2 regions of the Luteimonas sp. MJ250 genome follow, and region 2 is predicted to be linked to the other one. Evidence: riboswitches for the same ligand, from Rfam matches in the RefSeq annotation. Region 2 holds a riboswitch; the other holds the start of a gene.
The links. Region 2 has a riboswitch for cobalamin ahead of WCE37_RS13450 (ribonucleoside-diphosphate reductase subunit alpha). Riboswitches for the same ligand answer to the same signal wherever they lie in the genome.
Positions count from the first base shown of each region.

Region 1 (7,397 bases), on a different contig from region 2:
CCATTACGAAGCGTGCCTGCTGCTGCACGCGCGCCTGTATCCGGGCACCACGGAGACGCTGGCCGCGCTGGCGGATGCTGGCGTGGCGATGTCCATGGCCACCAACAAACCCGAGCGCATGGCGCGCGTGCTGAGCGATGCGATGGGCATCGACCGCTGGTTCACCCACGTCGTCGGCGGCGACACGCTGGCCGAGCGCAAGCCGGATGCAATGCCGTTGCTGCACCTGGCGGCGCTGCACGGCGTGTCCGCGGCGGACACGCTGATGGTGGGTGATTCCGAAGCCGATGCCGGCGCCGCGAAGGCGGCCGGCATGGACCTGGTGCTGCTGCGGCACGGGTATCCGCGTGATTTCGACCTGGAGCGCGCGGGGGCGGTGGCTGTCCTCGATGGACTTGAGGGTTTGACCACCCTTGCCCGTCCTTGACGTCCGCCGCTCCCACAAAGGCGGCGGCCTACTTCGCGGGGCGATAGCGCAGCGTCAGCCCGTACTCCCGTCCCGGCTGGTTGAACCACGCGATCGTCTCGTAGTCGCGGTCAAACAGGTTGCTGGCCCGCGCCTGCAGCGTCCACTCGGGATTGATCGCGTACTCCACGCGCAGGTCCACCGTGGCGAAACCGCCCAGGCGCACGGTGTTCGCCGCATCGTCATAACGCGCGCCGCTTCCCAGCACCGATGCGCCGATGCGGAAATCGCCGAGCGCGCGATCGACGTCGATACGCCCGTTGTTGCGCGCGCGCCGCGGCAGCAGCCTGTCGTGGTTCGGTCCAGGCGACAGGTTGCGGGGATCGATGTGGCCGAGCTCCGCGCCGAGGTCCCAGCCGGCCAGCGTCGCGTGCGCGGTCAGTTCGGCGCCGCGGATGCGCGACTCGTCCACGTTGAGCAGGGCGAAGTCGGTGTCGTATCCGATCAGCTCGTCGATCCGGGTTTCGAACACGTTGAACGTCCAGCCCCGGTTCTGCCCCTGGCGCGCCAGGCCCATGTTGACCGTGCGCGACTCCTCCGGCCGCAGGTCGGCATTGCCATACACGGGGTAATACAGATCGTTGAAGGTCGGAGTCTTGTAGCCGGTGCCGGCGCTGGCGGTCAGGCGCCAGCCGTCGGCGAAACTGAAGCCGTAGCCGACGCTCGCGGTGGCATGGCCGCCGAACTGTTCGTTGTCGTCGTGGCGCAGGCTGGCTTCGAAGGCATGCGCATCGAATCGGCCCTGCCAGGCGACGAAGCCGGCGGTATTGTCGCGGCGGTCCTCGATGTAGGCCGTGCTGGCCTCCACCGCGTCGCGCATCCAGTCGATGCCGACGCTCAGCACCTGGTCGTCGCCGATCGCCACGTCGCCCTGCGCCGAGGCGGTGAAGCGACGGGTGTTGATGCGGCTGGCAAAGTCGCGACTGTCGTCGACGGGATCGTGGAAGCGGGTCAGGGCGCGGTCGTCCGAGCGGCCCACGCGCAGGTCCAGGTCGACGTTGGCGCGCGGCCGCCACTTCAGTCGCGTGCCCAGAACCTGCTGCCGGTTGTCGGCCTCGTTGCCGCCGAAGATGCTGCCGTCGTATTCGTTGAAGGCATCGGCAAGCAGCGCATGGCCTTCCAGATCCAGGGTATCGGACACCTCAACGCCGCCGCGCAGGCTCACCGACGCGTTCCGGTAGCCGTCGCGGTCGGGCTCGTCGACGAAGCAGCCCGCGCCCCAGCCGGCAGCGGTGCCGCGGCAGGCGTCGATGCCGTCGGTGCGCTGCCACGCGCCCTGCGCCTGGAACCAGGCGCGCCCGGTGCGCCGGCCGATGCCCGCGCTGGCCGCGCGAAAGCCGTTGTTGCCCGCGCCCATGCTGAAATTGCCCTGCATCGGGCCTTCAGCAGGCCGCCGGGTGAAGATCTGCACCACGCCGCCGATCGCCTCGGCGCCGTACAGGCTCGAGCGCGGCCCGCGCACCACTTCGATGCGTTCGATCTGCTCCAGCGGCAGGTCCTGGAACGAGCTCATGCCGGCGGTGGCCGAGCCGATGCGCACGCCGTCCACCAGCACCAGCACGTGGTCGGATTCGGTGCCGCGCAGGAACATCGAGCTGAGCTTGCCGGCGCCGCCCTGGTTGGCGAAGTCCATGCCGGCGCGACCGCGCAGCAGGTCCAGCAGCGAGGTGGCCTGGCTGCGTTCGATCACCTCGCGGTCGATCACCTGCACCGGGACGTTGCTGTCGATGGCATTGAGCTCGGTGCGCGTGGCGGTGACCACGATCGTGTCGAGCTCGGTGGCCTGGGCCCGGCCGGCGGCACGGGCAGCGGGTGACAGGGCCAGCGCGATCGCCAGCGGGAGAAAGGTGTAGTGCGGCTTCATTCGGAAACTCCATGCGTCGCGCACGCCCGCGCGACCGGTGTGGAAGAAGTCGCGCGTGGAGGATCCGACGGAGGGCGACATGCGGGGCACGGCGCAACTGCCGCCGCAATGCCCTCCGCATCGCAACCAGTGGCTTCCGGGCCGGTCTCCGGGCTCGCGGGCGGGCGGCGTGCAGTGCCGACCAGCCCCGGCGCCTTCCCGTGCGGATGCACAGTGGCGGTTTGCCGGGGTGTTTCCTCGCTTACCGTTGCGGGGGCAGCGCCGGAATGCTTCGCCCGCGTGGCGCGGACGGAAGGTCACCGGCTTCCCGTTTCAACCCTTGGGGGAATCCCCTCGGGTCACCAGAAAGTGCGCGCAGTGTACGGCAGCGGGATGGTGCGCGACAGTCGCGGTGACGCGTGACCGCCGCGAATGGATCAGTCGTCAACGGCCTCGTCGAACAGCCGCGGCGCCGGCGTCGCATCGTCGTCCTGCATGACCGTGGTGGTCACCGGCCCGGCAGGCGGGCGGTTGCGCGGCGGCGGCAGTTCGGCGATCGCGGCCTCGGCGGCGGCGACCAGTTCGACCCGGCGTTCGTCGGGCACGTCCTGCCAGTGGCAGTCGCGCAGCGCGCCTTCCAGCGAATACAGCAGGTTGAGGCTGGGCTTGAAGCCGGCGCGCTTGATGCGCATGAATGCCTCCAGCGGACCCGCTTCTATGAGGTCTTCCGGCGTCCTCAGACCCACCTGGCGCAGCCATGCGGCCGACTTCGGCCCGATGTTGCGCATCTTGAGCGGTTGGGCGCTCACGAGCCCAGTGATTCCACGTACACGCGTGCGATCTCCTCGAGTCCCCTCTGGTCTTCAACGTCGAACCGGGCCGGAACCGGACTGTCGAGGTCGAACACCCCCACCAGCGCGCCGTCGCGGTGCAGGGGAACCACCACTTCCGAACGCGACGCGGCGTCGCAGGCGATGTGGTCGGCGACGGCGTTGACGTCGTCCACGCGCTGGGTCTCGCCGCTGCGTGCGGCTGCGCCGCAGACGCCACGATCAAGCGGGATGCGCACGCAGGCGGGCTGGCCCTGGAACGGGCCGACCACCAGCTCGGTGCCGTCGTAAAAGTAGAAGCCAACCCAGTTGAGCTCCGGCAGTGCGTGGTAGACCAGCGCCGAGAGGTTGGCGGCGTTGGCGATGCGGTCGCGCTCGCCATGGAGGAGGGCGCGCGCCTGGGCGGCGAGCTGGGCGTACTGCTGCGGCTTGTCGCCGCTTAGACTCTGCGATGTGAACATGAGTCCAAGTGTAGCGCGCGGCGTGCTGGTGACCGGCACCGATACCGGCGTCGGCAAGAGCGTAGCCAGCGTGGCCCTGCTGCATGCACTGCGCGCACGCGGGCTGCGCGCGGTGGGCATGAAGCCGGTGGCCGCAGGCTGCGAGGCGACGGCCCAAGGCCTGTGCAATGACGATGCACTGGCCCTGCAGGCCGCCAGCGACCCCGTGCCCGCTTACGCCGACGTCAATCCCTGGCGTCTGCCCGAAGCCACCGCGCCCCAGCTTGCGGCCCGTGCGGCCGGCATCGCGGTCTCCATGCCGCCCGTGCTGGCGGCTTACGCACGGCTCGCGGCGGGTGCCGACGCGGTGGTGGTGGAAGGCGCCGGCGGCTGGCTGTCGCCGTTGGCCGACGGCATCGAACATGCCGACCTGGCGCGCGTGCTGGGCCTGCCCGTGCTGCTGGTGGTGGGCCTGCGCCTGGGCTGCCTCAGCCACGCCCGGCTCAGCGCCCGCGCCATCGCCGCCGACGGCTGCCGCCTGCTGGGCTGGGTGGGCTGCGCGGTCGACCCTGCTTTCGGCCGGCGCGAGGACTACCTGGCGCTGCTGGAGGCCGCGCTGCCGGCTCCCTGCATGGGCGTGGTCGCGCACGCCGGCCCCGTCGTGGATGCCGGCGCCCTTGCGGCCAGCCTGGCGGCGGCGGCGCGCGCCGTCGCCGGTGGCGGGCCGGCCGCAGTGACCGGCGCCTGACCCGCGTCAGCGGGCCGACCACGCGGCGTTCACATCGATCCGCCACGCCGGCGGCACCATGTGCGCATCGCCGATCCCTGACTTCAGGCACGGCGCCTGCGTCCCCGGCGGCGTCATACTCCCCGACCTGTTTTCGTCACCCTTTCCGAGAGGCACCCATGCGGCGCATCCTGATTGCATTCATCCTGAGCGCGACGCTGGCCGCATGCGGCGGCGAACAGGAGGCCCAGCAGCCGCCGCCGCCCGAACTGGGCGTCGTCTCCGTGCAGCCCTCGGACGAGCCCCTGCGCCGCGACCTGGTCGGCCGCCTGGCCGCCTACCGCAGCGCCGACGTGCGCGCCCGTGTCCCCGGCGTGATCCAGCGCCGCGTCTACCAGGAAGGCAGCGACGTCGAGAAAGGCCAGGTGCTGTTCGAGATCGACCCCGCGCCGCTGCGCGCTGCCGCCGGTGAAGCGCAGGCCGCGCTCGCCCAGGCGCGCGCCAACCAGGCTAACGCCCGCGCCTTCGCCACGCGCGCGCGCAGCCTCGCGCCGGAGCGCTTCATCTCGCAGTCCGACCTCGACAACGCGCTGGCCGCGGAGCGCAGCGCCAACGCCGCCGTGCAGGCCGCGCAGTCGGCGGTCGAGAGCGCGAACATCAACCTCGGCTACGCCACCGTGCGCGCGCCGATCTCCGGCCGAGCAGGCAAGCAGCAGGTCACCGAAGGCGCGCTGGTCGGGCAGGGCACGGCGACGCTGCTGACCACGGTCGACCAGATCGACCCGCTGTACGTGAATTTCAGCATGGGCGCCGGCGAACTCGATGAAGTGCGCGGCATGCAGCTCGATCGCGAAGATCCGGTGGCCGTGCAGGTGCTGTTGCCGGGCGGCAGCGTCTACGAGCACGCCGGCGAGCTCGATTTCTCGGGCGACGTCGTCGATCCCGAGACAGGCGCGGTGTCGCTGCGGGCCACCCTGCCCAATCCCGACCGCCGCCTGCTGCCGGGCACCTACGTGACCCTGGTGGCGACGCTGGGCGTGCAGCACGGCGTGTTCACCGTGCCCCAGGCCGCGGTGCAGCGGGATGCCACCGGCCCCTATGTGATGGTCGTGGGCGCCGACGGCATCGTGGTCCGCAAGGACATCACCACCGCGCGCGCCGAGGCCGGCAGCTGGATCGTCAGCAAAGGCCTGGCCGCGGGCGACCGCGTGGTGGTCTCGGGATTGCAGCGCGCGCAGGCGGGCCAGCCTGCCACCGCCACGCCGTGGCAGCCGTCCGCGGCGCCTGGCGCTCGCGGCGCCGCGCCGGCCACGCCCGCTGGCGATGACACCGCCGCCGACGCCGCCGCGCAGGGCTGACCCCGATGCCTCGTTTCTTCATCGACCATCCGGTCTTCGCCTGGGTCATCTCCATCCTGATCGCGCTTTCGGGCGTGATCGCGCTGCTCAACATGGGCGTGGAGTCCTATCCCAACGTCGCGCCGCCGCAGGTCACCGTGGGCGCGAGCTACCCCGGCGCCGACGCCGCCACCACCGAGCGCGCGGTCACCCAAGTGATCGAACAGCAGCTCACCGGCATCGACAACCTGCTGTACTTCAGTTCGAGCTCAAGCTCGTCCGGCCGCGCCAGCATCACCCTGACCTTCCAGACCGGCACCGACGCGGACATCGCCCAGGTGCAGGTGCAGAACAAGGTCGCCCTGGCGACGCCGCGCCTGCCGACCGAGGTCACCCAGCAGGGCGTGGTGGTGGCCAAGGCGAACGCCGGGTTCCTGATGGTGGTGGGGCTGCGCTCGTCGACGCCGTCGTTCGACCGCAACGCGCTCAACAACCTGATCGGCGCCAGCGTGCTGGAGCAGATCGCGCGCGTGCCCGGCGTCGGCAGCACCCAGCAGTTCGGCTCCGAGTACGCCATGAACATCTGGCTCAACCCGGACAGGATGCAGGGCTACGGCCTGTCGGCGACCCAGGTGCTGCAGGCGGTGCGCGGGCAGAACGTGCAGTTCGCCGCCGGATCGATCGGCGCCGACCCGGCACCCAAGGGCCAGGGCTTCACCGCCACGGTTTCGGCCGAGGGCCGCTTCTCCACCCCCGAGCAGTTCGGCGACATCATCCTGCGCGCCGATGCCGAAGGCAGCACGGTGCGCCTGAAAGACGTGGCGCGGATCGAGATCGGCGCCCAGGGCTACGGCTTCGACAGCAAGTTCAACGGCCAGCCCACGGGCGCATTCGCGATCCAGCTGCTGCCCGGCGCCAACGCGCTCACCGTCGCGGAGGGCGTCACCTCGCGCATGAACGAGCTGCAGGGCAGCTTCCCGCAGGGCGTGGAGTGGTTCAGCCCCTTCGACAGCACCACCTTCGTCACCATCTCCATCAAGGAGGTGGTGAAGAGCCTCATCGAGGCGATGGTGCTGGTGTTCCTGGTGATGCTGATCTTCCTGCAGAACCTGCGCGCCACGATCATCCCGACGCTGGTGATCCCGGTGGCGCTGCTCGGCACCTTCCTCGGCCTGAGCATGATCGGCTTCACCATCAACCAGCTGACGCTGTTCGCGATGGTGCTGGCGATCGGCATCGTGGTGGATGACGCGATCGTGGTGATCGAGAACGTCGAACGCATCATGGCCGAGGAGCACCTGCCGCCGCGCGAGGCCACGATCAAGGCCATGGACCAGATCACCGGCGCGGTGGTCGCGATCACCGTGGTGCTGGCCGCGGTGTTCATCCCGAGCGCACTGCAGGGCGGTGCTTCGGGCGAGATCTACAAGCAGTTCGCGATCACCATCGCCGTGGCGATGGGCTTCTCCGCGTTCCTGGCGCTGGGCTTCACCCCGGCGCTGTGCGCGACGTTCCTGAAGCAGCACGAGAAGCCCGACCCCGACGCGGCGGACGGCGGCAGGCGCCAGAACGTGGTCTACCGCACCTTCAACAAGTACTACGACCGCATCGCGGGCACCTACGTGCGCCACATCAGCGGTGCGGTGCGCCACGCGCCGCGCTGGATGCTGGTGTTCGCCGCGCTGACCGTGCTCGCCGGCGTGCTGCTCGCGCGCCTGCCGGGCAGCTTCCTGCCGGAAGAAGACCAGGGCTAT
Region 1 covers NZ_JBCLVB010000014.1:172,236-179,632, reverse strand. The annotation lists gene gph (phosphoglycolate phosphatase) at 1-427, shown strand, start outside; gene btuB (TonB-dependent vitamin B12 receptor) at 456-2,330, opposite strand; cobalamin riboswitch at 2,452-2,691, opposite strand; gene WCE37_RS11980 (TfoX/Sxy family protein) at 2,747-3,097, opposite strand; gene WCE37_RS11975 (GAF domain-containing protein) at 3,115-3,600, opposite strand; gene bioD (dethiobiotin synthase) at 3,599-4,327, shown strand; gene WCE37_RS11965 (efflux RND transporter periplasmic adaptor subunit) at 4,486-5,664, shown strand; gene WCE37_RS11960 (multidrug efflux RND transporter permease subunit) at 5,670-7,397, shown strand, end outside.
Region 1: another riboswitch for cobalamin. It lies ahead of btuB (TonB-dependent vitamin B12 receptor); the one in region 2 lies ahead of WCE37_RS13450 (ribonucleoside-diphosphate reductase subunit alpha).

Region 2 (7,397 bases):
CTTCATCCGCGGGCTGAGGTTCCTGCTGGGCACCGGACAGGACCGCGGCTGATGCGCGTCGCTGGAGCTGCTGTCCGGCGATAGAATCGCCACGATCGATGAGGACGGCACGCGGGCAGGCGTCGGCTTCGAGCATGCGCAACCGCGCGACTTCGACCTCCTCGTCGCCTCGTTCGCCGCCGATGCCTATCCGCACCGCAACGGCAACCACCACGTGGCGCACCCGGCGCCTGGCCGGTTGATGGGCCGCTACTTCCGCGATGGGGGCCTGCCGGACTATGGGATCCGAGCCGGCTGGACGGTGGGGACGTCGGGCACCGCCTGCGGCCGCCCCTCCGGATCAAGCGCGATCATCACGAAGCGCCCCCGCGTGCAGGTCTGCCGCTCGCCGCTCAGCAGGTCCTCGCTCACCAGTTCCACTTCGACCTGCATGGACGTCCGGCCGACGCCCACCACGCGCGCGATGGTCTCCACCAGCTGGCCCTGGCGGATGGGCCGGCTGAAATCAACCTGCTCGGAGCGCGCGGTGACCACGGTGCTGCGGGCGTAGCGCGAGGCGGCGATGAAGGCCGCCTTGTCCATCCACGCCAGCGCCTGGCCGCCAAACAGGGTGCCGAGGTGGTTGGTGTGGTCCGGAAAGACGATGTCCAGCATCCGCGCTTCGGTCGGTGCGGCTGTCATGCGCTGGTGCCGGCAAGATGCGTTTCGACCATCCTGGCGATTTGCGCCGGCGTCTGGTAGCCGGGCAGGCGCGCGGCTTCGGCGCCGTCGACATGCAGCGCCAGCGTCGGCGTCTGTCGCAGGCCGAGGCCTCGGAAGCAAGCTTCGCCGACGGTTTCCAGCTTCACCTTCAGCAGCACCAGATCGCCGGCGACGGGGGCGGCGGCGAACTTCTGCAGCGACATGTCCAGCATGCGGCAGGCCGGGCAGTCGTCCTTGTAATAGTCGACCAGCAGGCGCGGATGGGCGGCGATGGCGGCGTCGATGCCTCCAGGCGACGAGGCGTCGATGATCAGCATGGAACATGTCCTTGGCGTCGGGTGTGGAGGAAGCCGGCGCCGGTGGTGGCGCCTGCGGTTGCCGGCACACGCGCGCCCGCGACGGCCGCGAGGATCCGGTCGGTCCAGCGCTGGACATCCAGCACGTCACGCGCGCCATGCGGCATCTGCTCGATCTCCAGCGGCGGATGGCGGCTGTCGAAGAAGCGGGCCATGCGCCGCAGCGCGCCGCAGTAGTACTCCGCGCCCCACTGGGTTTCGCCGGTCCCGAAGACGGCGAGCTGCTCCGGCCTGCCGACGGCTTCGACAAGCTCGGCGATGAAGCGCTTCATCGCCGCAGGCGTTCGCCCGGCGTTGTCGGTCCAGGTGCCCAGCAGGTAGAGGTCGTGCCGCGGGTCGGGACCGGCATCGACCATGGCCTGGATGCCTGTCTCGATCCAGGTCACGGCGTGGCCGCGCGCCTCGCAGCGCGCGCGCACCATGCGCGCGAGATCGCGGGTATTGCCGCTCAGCGAGTCGTAGGCGATCAATATGCGCATGGAGCAGCTCCAACAAGGCGAATCAGAGGTCGTCGAAACCGTTGTCGAGATTGGTCTTCTTGTATGACGCGTTGCGCATCTCGAAGAAGTCGGTCTTGGTCTCGGTGAAGTTGTCGGCGTAGGCGCGGATCCAGGGCATGACGTTGCCGGTGGATTCCGGATAGAGGCTTTCGATCCCCAGCATCCCGGCCATCTTGTTGGCGCGGTACTTCACGTACTGGATCATTTCGTCGACGTTGATGCCGTCGATGCCGTCCAGCACTTCGCCGGTCCATTGAACCTCCAGCTCCACGGCGTGCTCGAAGGCCCGGTGCACGTATGCGGTCAGTTCGTCCGTACGCAGCTCCGGGTTCTCGCCGACGATGGCGCGGATCACCTCGCTGATGAACTTGGTGTGGGCCAGCTCGTCGCGGTTGATGAAGCTGATGATCTTGCCGGTGCCGGCCATGCGGTTCTGGCGCACCAGGTTGTAGAAATAGGCGAAGCCGGAATAAAAATTGATGCCTTCAAGGATCGAGGACTGGATCAGCGAACGCAGCAGGGTCTCGGCGGTCTTGTCGCGCATGAAGTCGTCGTAGGACGCCATGATCGGCGCATTGCGCGCGATGATCGTCGGGTGCGTGCGCGCGATCTCGAAGATCCGGTTCTGGTTGGCCAGGTCGGTGATCGAGGCCAGCACGTAGCTGTAGCTCTCGTTGTGGATCACTTCCTGCTGGCCGATGATCGCGGCGTTGGCGTGCGCGGCCGGGTCGGTGATGTATTCGGCCACGTTGTAGATGAAGCGCGTCTGTGGCGAGTCCAGCGTGGCCAGCAGGCCGATAATCGAGTCGTACGCGTTCTTCTCGCGTGCCGAGAGGTCGCCGTACTGGCGGGCATCGGCCTTCATGTCGACCTCGTCCGGGATCCAGAAGTTGGTCGAAAGCTCCTTGTACGCGCGATAGAACGACGGATACGGAATGTCGTTCCAGTTCAGTATCCCGGACGTGCGCCCGTTGATGATCCCGGTCGACCGGTTCGGATGCCGCGGCTCGAGGATCCGGATGCGCTCGAGCGGCGTGGCGGTACGCGGTGCGGCAACAGCATTCATGGTGTTTCCTTGTCTGGTCGCAGGCAAGTGCAGGGCCCACGGTTCGCCCCGCGAACCGTGCAAGCTGAAAGCGCCAATGCGCGATCAGCTACTGCACCACTCGCATTCGGTGATGTCGATGTCGTTCGAGCGGACGTAATACGTGGTCTTCAGGCCTTCCCGCCACGCCGTCATGTGCAGTTCCAGCAATGTGCCGGCGCGGATGGTGCTCGGCACATAGAAGTTGAAGCTGATCGACTGGTCCACGTGGCGCTGGCGGCGCGCGTTCTGGCGCACGCTGGCGAACTGGTCGACCCTGTACGCGCCCTTTTCGTAATAGGGCCAGGTGTCCAGCGACAGGCCTGGTGCGGCCACCGGGCGGCGGTAGTCCTTCTTCTCCTCGTAGTAGAACGCGGAGTAGACCGGGTCGATCGAAGCCGTGCTGCCGGCGATCTGCGCGGTCGACATGTTGGGTGCCACCGCCAGCAGCCAGCCGTTGCGGAGTCCGTGCACCGACACCTGCGCCGCCAGCTCAAGCCACTGCGGGCTGTCGTAGCCGCGGTCGCGGAAGTAGGCGCCAGTGTGCCAGTCGCTACCGGCGAACATCGGATAGCTGCCCTTTTCTTTCGCCAGCGCCATGCTCGCCTGCACGGTGAGCCGGTTGATGCGCTCGTAGAGGACGTCGCTGTAGTCCTCGGCTTCCGGCGAGTCCCACTGGATGCCCTTTTGCGCCAGCAGGTGGTGCCAGCCGAAGGTGCCGAGGCCGATCGCGCGGTACTTCCGGTTGGTGATCGTGGCCTGCGGCACGGGCAGCTGGTTGAGGTCGATGACGTTGTCGAGCATGCGCACCTGGATCGGCACCAGGCGCTCCAGCACGTCGGTGATCAGGTCGCCCTGGCCGTCCTGCGGCAGGATCGCGCGGCCGAGGTTGATCGAGGACAGGTTGCAGACCACGAAGTCGCCGGCCTGCTTGGTGGTCACGACCTGGTTGCCGCTGATGATCTCCTGCATGAGCGTCGTCGGGCTCATGTTCTGCAGGATCTCGGTGCACAGGTTCGACGAGTACACCATGCCGGCGTGCTTGTTCGGGTTCCTGCGGTTGACCTCGTCGCGGTAGAACATGAAGGGGTTGCCGGTCTCAAGCTGGCTCAGCATCAGGCGCTTGAAGATGTCGATGGCCTTGACCGTGCGGCGGCTGACGCGTTCGTCGGCCACCACCTCGTCGTACCTGCGGCGGAACGAGCCCTCGCCACGGGTCTCATCGAAGAAGTCCTGCAGATACCAGCCCTTGATCCGGTGCACCTCGTGCGGATCGAACAGGTACCAGTCGCCGCGGCGCTCCACGGCCTCCATGAAGATGTCGGGGATGCAGACGGACGTGAACACGTCGTGCGCACGCAGGCGCTGGTCGCCGTTGTTGAGGCGCAGGTCGAGGAAGGCCTCGATATCGCGGTGCCAGACATCCAGATAAACCGCCACCGCGCCCTTGCGCTGGCCGAGCTGGTCGACCGAGACCGCGGTGTTGTTGAGCTGCTTGATCCACGGCACCACGCCGCCGGACGAGTTGGGCACGCCGCGGATCGCCGAGCCCGAGGCGCGGATGTAGCCCATGTAGGCGCCCACGCCGCCGCCGCCCTTGGACACGCGGGCGATGTCCGTATTGGAGTCGTAGATGCCCTGCAACGAGTCGCCGACGGTGTCGATGAAGCACGACGACAGCTGCCCGCCGACCTTGCCCGCGTTCTGCAGGGTCGGCGTGGCCACGGTCATGTACAGGTTCGACAGCGCCCAGTAGGCCTCGCCGACCAGGCGCATGCGCCGTTCGCGGTCGCCGGGTCCGCTGCCGCCCTCGCCCTGCATCAGGTACAGCGCGATGGTGAGCCAGCGCTCCTGCGGCAGTTCGTACACCGCGCGCGAGGCGTCGGTGGCGAGGTAGCGCGTGGCCAGCAGGTACAGGCCGTTGTAGGTGAACAACAGGTCGCGCGCCGGCTCGATCATCCTGCCCGCCTCCTGCAGCTCCTCGCGCGAGTAGGCGCGCAGGATGTCGTTGGAATAGACGTTGCGGTCGGCGAGGCTTTCCTGCAGCCCGAGGTAGGGGCCATACGCCTGCGCCACGTCGTAGAAACGGTTGCGGCTGGCGCGCTTGTACAGGCGGTGCAGGTAGAGGCGCGCGGCGAACAGTTCCCACTCCGGCGCGGCCACGTCCACGCGCGCTTCGGCCTCGCGGATCAGATGGTCGACCAGGTCGTCGGCGTTGACCGCGTCCTTGCGCTCGACGAAGTCGAAGACGCCGCGCTTGTAGTCGTCGATGCCGAGCCCGGGGAACTCGCCGTGGATGCGGTCGATGGCGCGCTCCAGGCGCTCGCGCCGGTAGGGGAGGCGGCGGTTGCCGGCGTCCTTGGTGATCCAGGTGGCGACGGCGGTCGCGGTGCTGGCGTCGGTGTCGCTCATGGTTGTGCTCCCGGTGCATGCGCACGGCCGCTGTCCCTCGACAGTCGGCGGGCCTGGGAGCCACAGGGTGGGAACGCGGCGTCGCAGCGCCCGCGACGCGCTCCGCTTGGACGGATCGCGATCGCATGCGTGCTTCACCAGCCATCTCCCCCCGGAGATTCCGCAGCCGGCACCGCGCGATGTGCTTTGCGCGCGGCTGTCGGCAGGTCTTCGGGCTCGTGGATCCGGGGGTCTTCGGCGTCATGCCGTGGACTCCTCGCCTTGGTCGCCGCTTCCCGGGACCACCGTCCCAGTGCGTGTGCAACCTCGTTTCCACCTACCGCTGCGGGGCAGCGCCGGGATGGGCGGTGGCCGGATGACCCGACCACGCCGCACCGGCTTCCCTTTTCATCCCGAGCCCTGTGGCGCGGGAACCGACGGGGCACAACATATCGGGGTCTGCGCCCGGCGTCAACGCAATATGTTGGGCAAGTCGAAAGTCCTACTTCAGCCCGCGATGCTCCAGCAGCGGCTCCACGCTCGGCTCCTTGCCGCGGAATTCGCGGTAGGCCTCGGCCAGATCCCGCGAATGTCCGATCGACAGGATCTTCTCGCGGAACACCTGTCCGTTCTCGCGCGTCAGCCCGCCGTTCTCCCGGAACCACTGGAAGGCGTCGTGGTCCAGCACCTCGGCGCCAAAGTAGGCGTAGTAGCCGGCCGCATACCCGCCGCCCCAGATGTGGCTGAAGTAGTTGCTGCGGTAGCGCGGCGGCACCGCGGCCATGTCCACCTTGTACTTCGCCAGCGCCTCGCGCTCGAACGCGTCCACGTCCTTCTTCGCGTCACCGGCCGGCAGCGTGTGCCAGGCCATGTCGAGCAGCGCGGCCGCCAGGTATTCGGTGGTCGCATAGCCCTGGTTGAAGGTGCGCGCGCGCACCATCTTCTCCACCAGCTCCTGCGGCATCGGCTCGCCGGTCCGGTAGTGCCTGGCGTAGTTCGCGAACACCTTCGGATCCAGCGCCCAGTGTTCGTTGAACTGCGAGGGGAACTCGACGAAGTCGCGCGGCACGTTGGTGCCGGCCAGGCTCGGGTAGGTCGTCTTCGAGAAGATGCCGTGCAGGGCGTGGCCGAATTCGTGGAACAGCGTGGTGGTGTCGTCGAAGCTCAGCAGCGCCGGCTGGCCCTCGGCGGGCCTGGTGTAGTTCTCGACGTTGTAGATCACCGGGATGTCGCCGGTCAGGCCGTTCTGCTCGACGAAGTTGCCCATCCAGGCGCCGCCCTGCTTGCTCTCGCGCTGGAAGGGGTCGAGGTAGAACAGGGCGAGCTGGGTGCCGTCGGCGTCGAAGATGTCGAACACGCGCACGTCGGGGTGGTAGACCGGCAGGTCGCTGCGCTCCTTCGCGGTGATGCCGTACAGCTGCTCCGCCGCGAAGAACACGCCGTCCTTGAGCACGCGATCGAGCTCGAAGTAGGGCTTGATCTGTTCGGCGTCCAGGTCGAACTCGGCCTTGCGCACCTGCTCGGCGTAGAAGTCCCAGTCGGCGGCGCCGGCGGTGAAGCCGCCGCCCTGGGCGTCGACCAGGGCCTGGATCTTCGCAAGCTCGGCGCTGGCGCGCGCGGTGGCTGCGGGCACGGTGTCGGTCAGGAGTTTCAGCGCGACTTCGGGCGTAGCCGCCATCTGGTTGGCGATGCCGTAGGCCGCGTAGCTGGGAAAGCCCAGCAGCTCGGCTTTGCGTGCGCGCAGTTCCGCCAGGCGCTGGAGGGTGGCGCGGGTGTCGTTGGCGTCGCCCTTTTCGGCGCGCGCCAGCGAAGCGGCCATGACCTGCTCGCGCAGGCTGCGGTCGGTCAGCGAGGCCAGCACCGGCTGCTGGGTGGTGTTCTGCAGCACCAGCAGCCACTGGCCGTCCTTGCCGTCGGCCCTGGCGGCTTCGGCGGCGGCGGAAATCGTGGCTTCGTCGAGTCCCTCGAGCTTCGCGACGTCATCGACCAGCACGCCGCCGGCCTTGGTCGCAGCCAGCAGCTTGTTGGAGAAGGCGGTGGTCAGCGAGGACTCTTCGCTGTTGAGCTTGCGCAGCTCGGCCTGGCTGTCGGCATCAAGCTCGGCGCCGGCGCGGACGAAGTTGTCGTAGGTGTGCTCCAGCAGGGTCAGCTGCTCGGTGGTCAGGCCGAGATCCGCGCGCTGGGCGTAGAGGGTCTTCACGCGGGCGAACAGTGCGGGATCAAGGTGGATGGCGTCGCCGTGCTCGGCGAGCTTTGGCGCCAGGGTTTCTTCAGCGGCCTGCAGCGCCTCGTTGGTATTGGCCGAGGTCATGGCGAAGAAGATGCCTGCGGCGCGGGTCAGCAGGGCGCCGCTGCGCTCAAGCG
Region 2 covers NZ_JBCLVB010000015.1:184,684-192,080, reverse strand. The annotation lists gene WCE37_RS13475 (alpha/beta hydrolase-fold protein) at 1-52, shown strand, start outside; gene WCE37_RS13470 (acyl-CoA thioesterase) at 277-681, opposite strand; gene WCE37_RS13465 (thioredoxin family protein) at 678-1,019, opposite strand; gene WCE37_RS13460 (flavodoxin) at 1,013-1,537, opposite strand; gene WCE37_RS13455 (ribonucleotide-diphosphate reductase subunit beta) at 1,560-2,624, opposite strand; partial or broken gene WCE37_RS13450 (ribonucleoside-diphosphate reductase subunit alpha) at 2,709-5,021, opposite strand; cobalamin riboswitch at 5,238-5,487, opposite strand; gene dcp (peptidyl-dipeptidase Dcp) at 5,536-7,397, opposite strand, start outside.